Linked DNA regions of Streptosporangium sp. NBC_01755. The protein of the gene in region 3 interacts with the protein of the main gene of each other region in a pairwise test. Links are inferred from orthologs where the notes say so. Each region holds a gene or a part of one and is shown on either strand. Other genes may lie near its edges. The genes, in order: OG884_RS24180, OG884_RS11910 and ndk.

Region 1 (4,566 bases), 3.8 Mb from region 3 along the record:
CTCTACGACGCCAACGGCGACGGTTTCGTCGGCGTGGGGAACTACGCCACGATCTTCAGCGACTCCGCCACCCTGGTCACGATCAGGAACAACCTGATCTGGGTGGTGGTGGCCCCGCTCCTGGTCACCGTGATGGGCCTGATCTTCGCGGTGCTCACCGAGCGGATCCGCTGGGCCACGGCTTTCAAGCTGATCGTGTTCATGCCGATGGCCGTCTCCCTGATGGCCTCGGGCGTCATCTTCCGCCTGGTGTACGAGCAGGACCCCGACCGGGGCGTGGCCAACGCCGTGATCACCTCGGTGACCGGCCTCTTCGGCTCCGATCAGGGCTACCCGGACGCCCGTCCCAGGGAGAACGACCAGGCACCGGTCATCGCCGCGCAGGGCGCGGTGCTGAGCAGGCAGGCCGCCGCTCCCGGACAGGCGGTGCTCGTCCCGCTGGTCGGCGTGAAGCCGGACTCCCTCGCCTCGGCCGCGTCGGCGAAGGCGGCCCAGCCGGGTCCCGGCGAACTGGCCGGGACGGTGTGGGTGGACTTCACCCAGGGCGGCGGCGGAGCGGTCAACCGGGTGGATCCGACGGAGAAGGGGCTGGTCGGGGTGACCGTGGAGGCGGTGCGGGACGGTGCCGTCAAGGCCACCGCCCGCACCGAGGCCGACGGCACCTTCCGCTTCACCGGCCTCGCTCCCGGTGACTACCAGGTGCGGCTGCCGCAGTCGAACTTCCAGGCGGCCTTCAACGGGATCCCCTGGCTGGGACCGGCCCTGATCACCCCGGCGATCATCGGGGCGTTCATCTGGGTCTGGGCCGGGTTCTCCATGGTGCTGATCGCGGCGGGCCTGTCGGCCATCCCGCGCGACGCGCTGGAGGCGGCCCGCATCGACGGCGCCACCGAGTGGCAGGTGTTCCGCAAGATCACCGTCCCGCTGCTCGCCCCGGTGCTGCTCGTCGTGTTCGTCACGATGATCATCAACACGTTGAAGGTCTTCGACCTGGTCTTCGTCATCGCGCCAGGATCGGTGCAGCCGCAGGCCAACGTGATCGCGCTGGAGATGTGGCGGGTCTCCTTCGGTGGCGGAGGCAACCAGGGACTGGGCAGCGCGCTCTCCATCTTCCTGCTGATCCTCGTGCTGCCCTTCATGATTCTCAACATCCGCCGGTTCAGGAGGGACAACCAGTGACCACCTCCACCCTCGGCGCTCCACCGCGCAGCGCGGCGGGCCGCGTCGTCGACCGGATCGGCGGCGGCCTGGTCCAGGCAGTGCTGGTGCTGATCGGCATCTTCTGGCTGGTCCCGACCCTCGGGCTGTTCGTGGTCTCGCTCCGTGAGGAGACGGCCAACAACTCCACCGGCTGGTGGACCGCTCTTGTCAAACCCGCCGAGTTCACCCTCAAGAGCTACACCGACCTGCTGGCGAGCGGGTTCACCGCGTCGTTCTGGAACACCGTGTTCATCACGGTGCCCGCGACGCTCCTGGTGATCGGCATCGCGGCCATGGCGGCGTACGCGTTCGCCTGGATGGAGTTTCCCGGCAGGGACGCGCTCTTCCTCGTGGTGGTCGGCCTGCTGGTGGTGCCGATCCAGATCGCGCTGATCCCGATCGCGAAGCTCTACGGCACGGTCGGCATCTTCGGCTCCATCGCGGGCGTGGTCCTGTTCCACGTCGCCTTCGGGCTTCCGTTCGCCATCTTCCTGCTCCGCAACTTCTTCGCGGGTATCCCCCGCTCGCTGCTTGAGGCGGCGCGCATGGACGGCGCCGGCGAGTGGAAGATCTTCTCGACCGTGGTGTTCCCGCTGGCCAAGCCCGCGGTCGCCTCGCTCGGCATCTTCCAGTTCCTCTGGGTCTGGAACGACCTGCTCGTCGCCCTGGTCTTCGCCAACACCGAGAACCAGCCGATGACCAAGGCGCTGCAATCCCAGATGCGGCAATTCGGGACCAACGTGGACATTCTTGCGCCAGGCGCTTTCCTGTCGCTGATCATCCCGTTGATCCTCTTCTTCGCCTTCCAGAGGTATTTCGTCCAGGGGATGATGGCCGGCTCGGTGAAGTAGAAACAGGGGCAGGCCCGGTGCGGCGCGCGCTGATTTCCGGCACGCGCCGTACCGGGCCTAAAACATCGATAGGGTCCTGCACATGGCCGCACGTCCCTTGAACGAAGTTGTGGAAGCCGGGTGGGCCAAGGCCCTGGAACCCGTCGCCGAGAAGATCGCCGAGATGGGCGAGTTCCTCCGGAGGGAAGTGGCGGAGGGCAGGCAGTACCTTCCGTCCGGGGCCGATGTGCTCCGCGCCTTCCAGCAGCCCTTTGACCAGGTCAAGGTGCTGATCGTGGGGCAGGATCCGTACCCCACGCCGGGTCATCCCATCGGTCTGAGCTTCTCCGTCGCCGCGGACGTACGCCCGATCCCGGCCAGCCTGCGCAACATCTACAAGGAGCTCACCGAGGATCTCGGACTGCCGATGCCGGGCAACGGCGACCTGACCCCCTGGACCGAACAGGGCGTGCTCCTGCTCAACCGGGTGCTCACCGTCATGCCGGGCAAGCCCGCCTCGCACCGGGGCAAGGGCTGGGAGGAGGTCACCGAGCAGGCCATCAAGGCCCTCGTCGCGCGCGAGCAGCCGATGGTGGCGATCCTGTGGGGGCGTGACGCCCGTAACCTGCGCCCGATGCTCGGCAAGGTCCCGGCCATCGAGTCGGCCCACCCCAGCCCCCTGTCGGCCCGCAGCGGCTTCTTCGGCTCCCGCCCGTTCAGCAAGACGAACGAGCTTCTCCAGCAGCAGGGCGCGCTCCCCGTGGAGTGGAAGCTCCCCTAGCCCGTCCCGCGGATCCTACGGCGAGGAGCAGCAGGCAAAAGATCCAACGGACAGGTCCCAGGCCCTGTCCGACCCTAACCAGGCACTAGGATTTCCACCATGAGTGATGAATCGGGCACCGAACGCTATCTGCGTCTGACTGTTGAGCTGACCGTGGAGGTGCAGGACATCGCCTCCCTGCAGGCCGCCGCGTTGAAGGAGATCAACCACCCTGACGCCGATTTGGACGACGACGAGCGCAAGGAGCAGGCCGAACTGGTCTCGGCCGACGAGACCGGCGCCACGGCGCTGCAGTGGCTGATCGAGCCGGATCACGTCCTGGGGTTGATCGAGCACGTCGAGCAGATCGAGCCCCGCGAGGCCGTGCTGGGCGTCGAGCCCTCCGACGGCCCCTCGGATGAGGACGAGGACGAGGACCACGAGCACGCCGGTCACGACCACCGGCACTGAGAGCGCCCCCGTAACCCCGCCGGTGGGCGGCCTTTCCGGCCGGAAAGGCCGCCCACCGGCGGGGTTTTCGGTACCGGAGCACTCAACTTCAGTTCACGGAGACGAGCGGCGCGGGGTAGCCGGGGAGGCCCGAGGGCAGTTTCCACGGCTCGTGGATCACCCGCTTCGGCAGGGCGGCGAGCTCGGGGACGTAGCGGCGGACGTACTCGCCGTCCGGGTCGTACCTCTTGGCCTGCCGGATGTGGTTGACGGGCCGGTTGGGCCGGGTGTCGTTGCCGGTCCCCGCGACCCACTGCCAGTTGCCGTAGTTGTTGGCCACGTCGCCGTCGAGCAGCCGCTCGAAGAAGTGGTCGGCCCCGACACGCCAGTCGATACGTCTCGTGTCCGGGCTCGGGTAGCCTGCCGGGGCTCAGGGCCCCGGGGACACGGACCATGCCGGGCGCCTTGAGCACCTCCCGGCGTGGTCGCCGGCTCCAGGCCCGCCAGTAGGGGGTGAAGACCCGGTAGTGGTCACCGCCGCCCGACGGCCTGAGCGCGTCCGGCGGCACGACCGTCAGGCCGGGAAAGGCGCGGAACTCCACCCCCGCGCGCTCGCACTCCGCCGCCAGGCGCCGTTGCCTGCGGTGCGCGAGGGCGCTGACGTCCATGGCGGCGTGGACCGCCCCGGCCCCCGACTCCCTCGCCAGGCGTATCGTCTCCGCGACCGGATCACCCCTGCGCACGACCAGCTCACCGCCCCGCTCACGGAGCGATCCGCGCAGGTCGGCGAGGCATTCGGCGAGAAATCCCAGACGGTTGCCAGCAGGTATGTCGGGGTCGATGACGAAGAGTGGTATGACATGGCGTGCGCGCTCGCACGCAGCGGCGAGCGCCGGGTGGTCGTGCACCCGGAGGTCGCGGCTGAACAAAACGATCACAGTATCGGTCACGTTTTCCTTTCGCCGGGTCACGCTCCGCCGGTTGCATCCGCCGGGGGCTCGGAACTCGAAGGAATGTCCAGGGAGCGACCGCTCATGTCGCCTGTCACGCTGGTAGGGCAGTAGCGGGCTTGAAATGGGATGATGGAAAAGCAGCGACAGGTGACCGCTGATGAGGAGCCGGGATACGGCATCGGCGCCGTCTCACGACGCCTCGGCGTGCCCGCCCCCACGCTGCGGACCTGGAACCTACGCTACGGCGTGGGCCCGAGCCGCCGGAGCCCCGGGGGGCATCGACGCTACGACACCCGCGACCTGTGGCGCCTGGAGGAGATGAACCGGCTCATCAGGAGCGGAGTTCCCCCCGCCGACGCGGCACGGGAGGTCC
Region 2 (4,414 bases), 1.3 Mb from region 3 along the record:
TGGGTACAGGCACTGCAGGCGTACTGGTAGGTGGGCACGCGCTCCTCCTCGTGTGGTCCGCGCCGATTGGCACTCTAGTGGCGCGACTGCTAATGGTACGCAGCCGACAAGCTTAAACGCGAGTTGGAGTCTTCGCATTCCATCGGGAGATCTCAACGGGAGATCTCAACGGGAGATCTCGACAGGGAGATCTCGATCAGACGCCGCGCTCGCCGAACCAGCCCGCGAGCTTGCCCTTGCGGCTGATCGCGCGCATCCGGCGCTCGACCATGTCCCGGCAGGCGGCCGTCGTCACGACCAGGAGCTGGTCCTCGACCCTGATCCTGGTGGAGTCGGTGGGGACGAACGTCCGGCCGTCCCTGACGATCAGCGTCACCTGGGCGTCGCGGGGCAGTCGCAGCTCGAAGATCTCCACGCCCTGCAGCTTGGACGTCGGCGGCACCTTGACCTGGAGCAGGTCGGCGTTGAGCTCCTCCAGCGGCGCCGACTCGACCTCCAGGTCGCGGGCCTCGTCGGGGGTGGACAGCCCGAGGAGTTTCGCCACGAACGGCAGGGTCGGCCCCTGCAACAACGTGTAGACGACGACGATCACGAAGACCTCGTTGAACACGAGCTTGGCCGTGCTGTTCTCGATGGAGGTGGCGGCCCAGGGGATGGTCGCGAGCACGATGGGCACCGCGCCGCGCAACCCGGCCCACGACAGGAAGGCCTGTTCTCGCCAGTTGAGGCTGGCGATGCCCATCAGCCGGGTCAGGAAGGCGGAAACCATGATCGACAGAGGGCGGGCCACCGCGACCAGGATCAGCCCGGCCACCAGGCCGGGTACGACCGCGGCCGGCATCTCCGAGGGGCTGACCAGTATCCCGAGCATGACGAACAGGCCGATCTGGGCCAGCCAGGCCACGCCCTCGGCGAAGCCCCGCGAGGCCGCGCGGTGCGGCATCCGGGAGTTGCCCATGACCAGCGTCGCGAGATAGATCGCCAGGAAACCGCTGCCGTGCAGCAGCACGGCTCCCGCGTAGGCGACGAACGCGAGAGCCAGCACCGCGATGGGATACAGGCCGGAGACGGGGAGCGCCATGCGGCGCAGCGCGTAGATGCCGAGCGGACCGACCGCCAGGCCGACGGCCGTGCCCACCACCAGCTCGAAGAGCACATTGAACAGGGCGACCCCGAGGCTGGGCGAGGTGGCGGCGCTCAGCAGCATCACCGCGATCACTGTGGGCGCGTCGTTGAAACCCGACTCGGCCTCCAGGATGCCCGCGAGGCGCGGCGGCAGGGGCAGGCGGCGCAGCACGGAGAAGACCGCGGCGGCGTCGGTGGAGGCGAGGATCGCACCGAGCAGCAGCGCGGTCCGCCAGTCCAGGTCGAGGATCAGGTGAACCGAGATCGCGACGGCCGCGATGCTCACCCCCACGCCGACGGTGGCGAGCACCAGGGCGGTGGGAATGGCTCCCTTGACGTGGCTCCAGGTGGTGGTCAGGCCACCCTCGGCCAGGATGATCGCCAGTGCGATCAGGCCTATCTGCTGGGCGAGTTCCGGGTTCTCGAACTGCAGCCCGAGCCCGGACTCGCCGAGGAGCACCCCGAAGCCCAGGAAGATCAGAAGGCTGGGGAGTCCGCTCCAGTGGGCGACACGTACGGCGACGACGGCCGCGATGACGACTCCGGCACTGAGAAGCAGCCAGACGTCCAGCCCCATCTGGTCCCCTCTCTGTCTGTGGGGATCATTGTGTCGCATTCGAAAAGGGCGTCACACACGTCCCACGCGCACAGCGGGTCACAGCCCGGGTGCGCACCGACCCGGGACGGGTGGTGATTCGACCTGCCGGTCATGCGTTCACGATGCCGGTTCCGGTGACTCACCGTGGTCGGGCACGTGCCTCCGGCACCGGTTTTGACGACTCGGTCGTCCGCGTGCCGGTTGTGGAGATCACCGGGTCGGCCGGGTGCCTGGGGCGTTGGCATCGGGGGTTTTCCCGGGCGGGGTGTCCACGTGCCGACTCAGGCGTTCGTCCTAATACGCATGCCCGCGCGCCGGCTCAGGCGTCCGTGGCGCCCGTCCTGAAGACCCCCCCGGGCGTCGCCGCGTAGCGGACCGCCACGTCGTGCGGCTCGGCGGGTACGCCGTCGAGCAACTCGCCCTCGTGCAGCAGCGCCACGGTCGGCACGTTCGGGCCGACCCTCGCCAGTGCCCGGTCGTAGGAGCCGCCGCCTCGCCCGAGCCGTACCCCGGTGGACCTGTCCACCGCCAGCGCGGGCACGATCACCAGGGCCGCGGTCCTGATCGCGTCGACACCGCGCCGGGTGTCGACCGGTTCCATGATCCCGAAGCGGCCGGGGGCGAGGGTGTCGGGGCCGTCGTACACGGCCCAGTCGAGATCGTCGTCGTCGCGGAGCACGGGTAGGATCACGGTCGCGCCGTGCTTCCACAGGGCGAAGACCAGTCCGTGGGTCGCGGGCTCCGTCCCGACCGACCAGTAGCACGCGACGAGCCCGGCCATCTGGACCCAGGGCAGGTCAAGCAGGGATTCCCTGATCTGGACGGAGGCCGCGTGTCGCCGCTCATCGGGGATCGCGGCCCGCGTCGCCTCGATAGTGGTACGCAGCATCTGCTTGTCCACAGGTCCCTCCACTATGGTTTCGGTTATGGCCGACTTAGAAGCTGTGACGAAAGCCGTCGTTCCCGCGGCGGGTCTGGGCACCCGCTTCCTACCTGCGACCAAGGCGACCCCCAAGGAGATGTTGCCGATCGTCGACAAGCCCGCGATCCAGTATGTCGTCGAGGAGGCGGTCTCCGCCGGACTGCTCGACGTCCTCATGGTCACCGGGAAGAACAAGCGTTCCATCGAGGACCACTTCGACCGGGCGATCGAGCTTGAGGAGGCCCTGGAGGCCAAGGGCGACGACGAGCGCCTCTCCCAGGTACGCGAGCCCGCCGACCTGGCGACCCTCCACTACGTACGGCAGGGCAAGCCGCGCGGTCTCGGCCATGCGGTTCTCTGCGCCAAGCAGCACGTGGGCGACAACCCCTTCGCGTGCCTGCTCGGTGACGACCTCATCGACTACCGCGACGAGCTCCTCAAGCGCATGATCGAGGTACGCGGCGTGCACGGCGGCAGCGTCGTCGCGCTGATGGAGGTCCCCAAGGAGCAGGTCTCCCTGTACGGCTGCGCCGCCATCGTGCCCACCGACGAGGACGACGTGGTCAGGGTGACCGACCTGGTGGAGAAGCCCCCCGCGGACGAGGCCCCGTCCAACTGGGCGGTCATCGGCCGGTACGTGATCGACCCGGCCGTCTTCGAGGTGCTGGAGAACACACCGCCTGGGCGCGGCAACGAGATCCAGCTCACCGACGCCCTGCGTACCCTCGCCGGGCGCGGCCGCGACCAGGGCGGCCCGGTGCACGGAGTGCTGTTCCGAGGCCGCCGCTACGACACCGGCAACAAGCTCGACTACCTGCGGACGGTGGTGCAGTTCGCCGCCGACCGCCCTGACCTGGCGCCGGAGTTCCTGCCCTGGCTCAAGGAGTTCCTGGCCGCGCGATGAACTCCATGAGATCGGTCGACGATCACCTTTCCGACATCCTGCGCACGGTCCGGGTTCTCGCTCCGCTGGAGGTGGAACTGGAGCAGGCGCTGGGCACCACGCTGGCCGAGGAGATCACGGCCCCGGTTCCGCTGCCGCCCTTCGACAACTCCGCGATGGACGGCTACGTCGTGCGGGCCGAGGACGTCGCCGACGCGCCGGTGACGCTTCCGGTGATCGACGACATCGCGGCCGGCGACGGCCGGATGCAGGCCATCGGTCCCGGTATGGTCATGCGGATCATGACGGGGGCCCCGCTGCCCGCCGGGGCCGACGCGGTGGTTCCCGTCGAGTGGACCGACGGCGGCACGGCGCAGGTGGTGATCAACCGCTCCGTGCCGAAGGGGAACGCCATCCGCAGGTCGGGGGAGGACGTGCGCGCCGGTGACGTCGTGCTGCCGGTGGGCACCCCGATCGGGCCCGCGCAGCTCGGAGTGCTGGCGGGGGTGGGCCGCCGCCGGGTGCTGGTGCGGCCTCGTCCGAGGGTGGTGGTGATATCCACCGGGGCCGAGCTGGTCGAGCCCGGCCTGCCCCTGGGGGACGGCCAGATCTGGGAGTCCAACAGCTTCGCCCTGATCGCCGCGGTCCGTGAGGCGGGTGGCGAGGGCTACCGGGCGGGGATCGTCGTCGACGACGCCGCGCGGCTCCTCGACCAGCTCGATGCACAGCTCCTGCGGGCCGACCTGGTGATCACCAGCGGCGGTGTCTCGATGGGGGCGTACGAGCCGGTGAAGGAGGCCCTCGGGCCGCTCGGCACGGTCCGCTTCGACCGGGTCGCCATGCAGCCGGGCATGCCCCAGGGGTTCGGCGTGGTCGGTGAGGACCA
Region 3 (4,363 bases):
TCACGATGCGGTGACCGGGGATGATGGGCGCGGTCGAGTCGAGCAGCCGGAAACGGACCAGGCGGCCGTTCTCCCCCACCCCGTGCACCACCCCGATCTCGTTGCTTCCCTCCAGCCGGGCCCCGGCCGCCGAGGCGGGGTCGCTGAGCAGGACCACGGTCGAGGTGGACGGGCCCACATGGACCACCCTGCCGACCAGGCCGTCGGCGTTCAGCACCGTCATCTCGGTGCGCACCCCGTCGGCGCGCCCCACGTCGAGCTCGACGGCCTCCTCGAAACCTGGAGCACCGCGCCGAGCTATCACCTGGGTGGGCAGGATCTTGTAGCCGCCGGTGCCCGAGACACCGAGCAGCTTGCGCAGTTCCTCCGATCGCCCCCGGTCGAGGCTCTGCGCCGCCAGGTCGCGCTTGAGCCGCTGGTTCTCCGCGCGTAACTCCTCGATGCGTCCACGCGCCAAAGGAGCCTCGGCCATCGTCTCGAAGAACTCGCCGACCGGCCGCACGATCCCCGACCCCACACTCTCCGCGGTGCCGAACAATGTCGTGCCGGCCGTACGGAGCGGCCCGAACGGGGATTGCGTGGCCGAACGGTGGTCGATGGTCACGAACACGAGCGCGGCGGCCAGCAGCAGCCCCAGGTTGACCCGTGCCCGGCGGGTGTCCTTCATCAGTGCCGCGGCTCGGGAACCAGGACCTGCTGCAGGGCGTCGAAGTCCTCGACGCACTTGCCCGTGCCCAACGCCACGGAGTCGAGTGCGTTGTCGACGAGGTGGATCGGCATGCCGGTCTCGGCCTTCAGCCGCTCGTCCATGCCCTTGAGGAGCGCCCCACCCCCGGTGAGGGCGATCCCCCGGTCCATGAGGTCTCCGGAGAGCTCCGGCGGGCACTTGTCAAGTGTGGTCTTGACCGCGTCGACGATCACGTTGAGCGGTTCCTCGATGGCCTTGCGGATCTCGGCCGCCGACACCACGATCGTTTTCGGCAGGCCGCTGACCAGATCACGGCCCCTGATCTCGGCATGGCTCTCCTCCGGGAGCATGCAGGCGGAGCCGATGGCCATCTTGATCTCCTCGGAGGTGCGCTCGCCGAGCATGAGCGAGTATTCCTTCTTCGCGAAGGCGATGATCGCCTGATCGAGCTCGTCACCGCCCACCCTGATCGACTGGCTGGTGACCACACCGCCCATCGATATGATCGCCACCTCGGTGGTGCCACCGCCTATGTCGACCACCATGTTGCCGGTGGGCTCGTGCACGGGGAGCCCGGCGCCGATCGCGGCGGCCATGGGCTCCTCGACGATGTAGACCCTGCGGGCGCCCGCCTGGTACCCGGCCTCCTTGACCGCCCGTTGCTCGACCCCGGTGATCCCGCTCGGCACGGCGATGATGATGCGCGGCTTGGCGAAATGGCGGCGCTTGTGCACCCGCTGGATGAAGTAGCGCAGCATGCGCTCGGTGACATCAAAGTCGGCGATGACACCGTCCTTGAGCGGGCGGATGGCGATGATGTTGCTCGGAGTGCGGCCTATCATCCGTTTGGCCTCGATGCCAACGGCCACGATCTTCCCGGTGATGCTGTTGATCGCTACGACGGACGGCTCGTTGAGCACGATCCCGCGCCCTCTGACGTACACAAGGGTGTTCGCGGTGCCGAGGTCGACTGCCATGTCACGGCCCAAAAAAGCAAGATTGCTGCCCATGAGGAAAGCCGGCCTCCTTCCGTCAGGTCGTCGGCGAAAACTACGGAACGCACTCGAATCGTAACGTGACGCACCCACCCTTGAGCGCAATGAGCCGGCCTGCCGCAGCAAAATCTTGGGTTAGCCAAATACGTCGGGCCCCGCCGTCCAGAAGGACGGCGGGGCCCGACAAACACGATAAAAGCGGACGCCTAAAAGCGATCCGGGAAGAAGATCTTGATCTCCCTTGCGGCGGACTCGGGGGAGTCCGAGCCGTGCACGACGTTCTCGCCGATCTCCAGAGCGTGGTCACCGCGGATGGTGCCGGGAGCGGACTTGACCGGGTCGGTCAGGCCCGCGAGGGAGCGGAACGCCTCGATGGCGCGCGGCCCCTCGAGCACCAGCGCGACCAGCGGGCCGGAGGTGATGAACTCCACCAGCTCACCGAAGAACGGCCGCTCGGAGTGCTCGGCGTAGTGCGTCTTGGCGGTCTCGACGTCCAGGGTACGCAGCTCCAGCGCCACGACCTTCAGACCCTTGCGCTCGACACGGGCGATCACGTCGCCGATGAGACCACGCGCCACACCGTCGGGCTTGATCAGGACAAGGGTGCGCTCGGACACTGAAGTTCTCCTTCGAACATGTATGGGTCGCGGACTGCGGTAATCGCGCGAAGTTTACCGCCCTTCACACGCTTTCCCGTGGTCGACGGAATCACTGGAGGGCCGGGCCGCCCCCAGGGCCGTCCTCCGGCGAGGGCGCGGGCGGTGGCACCACCACCGGTGGCGCGACCACCTTCTCCGGCTCCGGCTCCGTGTCGGGGTCGCTCTCGGGAACGCGGTCCGGCTCGTGCCGAGGCCTGGACCTGTTGCCCTTGCCCGCCCCGGTCCCTCCTCCGGCCGCGGCGACGGACCCGCTCATGGGCCTGGCCTCCGGCTTCGAGCGGGCCGGCGTGTGGGAACCGGCCACTGCCTCGGAGCGCGGCCGCACCACCGTGGGCCCCGGCTGTCCGCGCGTGACGGCTCCCTGCCAGGCTCCGCCGGCGGGATCGGCCTCCCCCGCGGGAGAGGGCACCAGCCCGGAGGCGGGGCCCGCCATCGGCGAGACGTCCGCCGTACCGGCATCCGGCGGGCTGTCCGGACTCCCCGGCAGGCTGTCCGGACTCCCCGGCAGGAGACGGGCCAGAACGGCGGCGAGCACGATCACCACGAGCACCAGGCCACCCCCGACCAGTGTCCACAGGTGCAGAGCGCCCACGAACCCGTCGACCAGTGCCTGCGGGGTCCTGGCCTCCCGCAGCTGGGCGACCTGAACGCCGCTGCCCAGCAGGAAACCCGCCAGCACCGCAGGAAAGAACAGCGACAGTGCCAGGAGCGCGGCCTCCTCGGCACAGGAACGCAGCGCGCCGGTAAGGGCCACCGAGGTGCCCCCCGCGAGCAGCGCGAACGGGAGGATCAGCGCGAGCCCGCCCGAGGTGGGAAGGAAGAGCCGTACGGCACACAGGCCCGCGACCACCACCACCAGGCCACCGGCGGTGACCATGGGCATGGTCGTGACGCCCAGCCGGTTCGTCAGCGCGGCGGCCAGGAGAGCCACCACGGCGGCGATCGCGAAGGCCGACCACAGGCCGGACAGACCTGGACCCCCCAGCCCACCGAGCTCGACGTAGGTGACCTGAGCCGCGGTGGGCAGGACGACGACGCCGACCGCGACCATCGCGTAGGCCGGCGCACGGCCGACGGCCCCCCGTGAGGCACCCGAGGAGGCCAGGGCGAGCAGCACGAGGACGGACACCAGGGCCGCGCGGATCACGAGACTCGCCGACCAGTCGAACGTGCTGCCCAGGGCGAGGGCCGCGACGCCCGCGGCGGGCACGACCGCCCACAGCGTGCGCCCACGCGCCGCGCCGCCCGGGTCCGGGCCGGCAGCGCCCTCACCGTCCTTCAGCCACAGCACGAGGTAGAGCGCGGCCAGCACGAGTGCCACCCCGGTGAGCATCGGGTACGGCTGGAGGGTGACGCGCCAGGAGTCGACCTGGTCGAGTGGCCAGAGCGCGAGCGCCTGTGCGGCCAGGAGGCTGGCCGCCAGCGTGGCCGCCCACACCACCCGCAGGAACGGGGAACGCCCCCAGACGGCCATCAGGGTGGCGGGGACCAGCAGGCCCGCGCCGACACCGTGCAGGACCCGCAGGATCCCCACCAGCGCCGTGGACCCCGCATAGCCGCCGGCGGCGTCCGCGAAGGCGAGCAGGGTCAGCCCCGCGACCACCATCGGGGCCGCCCTCACCCGGCGCACCAGTACCGCGGCCACCGGCATGGTCAGGACCATCGCGGGGAGCGCCAGCCCGTGTGCCCTGATCATCGCTATCTGCGAGACCTCCGGCGGCAGGAGGGCGGCGACCACCGAGATGGTGTTGGGAATGGCGACGATCGCCAACGGCAGCACTACCGCGACGAGTAGTCCGAGGACGACGTCGAGCATCAAGGGGACACCGAGTGCGCGCACCAGGCCCGTGGGCCCGGCGCCCACCGCCCGAGTCGGCTGAATGGGAGGGACGGCCATGTTGGCCGACTTTAGCGAGAAGTCACGCCCTCGACACGGCGAGCGACGAATATCGCTGTGATCCACAGCGCGGCGAAGATCGCTCCGAGGAAGAACATGGTCGTGACCATGAAGCCGGAGGCGA

The links.
Region 1: the proteins of ndk (region 3) and OG884_RS24180 interact in binary tests that used the Escherichia coli proteins (3 or more experiments, as listed by UniProt). The link is inferred for Streptosporangium sp. NBC_01755 from one-to-one orthologs.
Region 2: the proteins of ndk (region 3) and OG884_RS11910 interact in binary tests that used the Escherichia coli proteins (3 or more experiments, as listed by UniProt). The link is inferred for Streptosporangium sp. NBC_01755 from one-to-one orthologs.

The regions. Positions count from the first base shown.
Region 1 is NZ_CP109131.1:5,068,430-5,072,995, reverse strand. Bases 1,078-3,972 are described here. They hold OG884_RS24180 (uracil-DNA glycosylase), read left to right. Parts: upstream 1,078-2,133; coding sequence 2,134-2,811; downstream 2,812-3,972. Other genes in these bases: OG884_RS37600 (FAD-binding domain-containing protein), read right to left, coding at 3,350-3,580; OG884_RS24175 (hypothetical protein), read left to right, coding at 2,911-3,261; OG884_RS24185 (carbohydrate ABC transporter permease), read left to right, coding at 1,176-2,051; OG884_RS24190 (ABC transporter permease subunit), read left to right, coding at 1,078-1,179. In the rest of the region: more of OG884_RS24190, read left to right, coding at 1-1,077; OG884_RS24165 (MerR family transcriptional regulator), read left to right, coding at 4,341-4,566. UniProt on the Escherichia coli protein: Excises uracil residues from the DNA which can arise as a result of misincorporation of dUMP residues by DNA polymerase or due to deamination of cytosine.
Region 2 is NZ_CP109131.1:2,606,009-2,610,422, reverse strand. What follows is about bases 834-3,576. They hold OG884_RS11910 (5-formyltetrahydrofolate cyclo-ligase), read right to left. Parts: upstream 2,625-3,576; coding sequence 2,043-2,624; downstream 834-2,042. Other genes in these bases: glp (molybdotransferase-like divisome protein Glp), read left to right, coding at 3,555-3,576; galU (UTP--glucose-1-phosphate uridylyltransferase GalU), read left to right, coding at 2,650-3,549; OG884_RS11915 (potassium/proton antiporter), read right to left, coding at 834-1,702. Outside these bases: more of OG884_RS11915, read right to left, coding at 197-833; more of glp, read left to right, coding at 3,577-4,414. UniProt on the Escherichia coli protein: Involved in the removal of 5-formyltetrahydrofolate.
Region 3 is NZ_CP109131.1:1,299,448-1,303,810, forward strand. Bases 596-3,287 are described here. They hold ndk (nucleoside-diphosphate kinase), read right to left. Parts: upstream 2,301-3,287; coding sequence 1,890-2,300; downstream 596-1,889. Other genes in these bases: mreC (rod shape-determining protein MreC), read right to left, coding at 596-667; OG884_RS05480 (rod shape-determining protein), read right to left, coding at 667-1,698; OG884_RS05490 (hypothetical protein), read right to left, coding at 2,392-3,287. Outside these bases: more of mreC, read right to left, coding at 1-595; more of OG884_RS05490, read right to left, coding at 3,288-4,239; OG884_RS05495 (DUF4233 domain-containing protein), read right to left, coding at 4,251-4,363. UniProt on the Escherichia coli protein: Major role in the synthesis of nucleoside triphosphates other than ATP. The ATP gamma phosphate is transferred to the NDP beta phosphate via a ping-pong mechanism, using a phosphorylated active-site intermediate.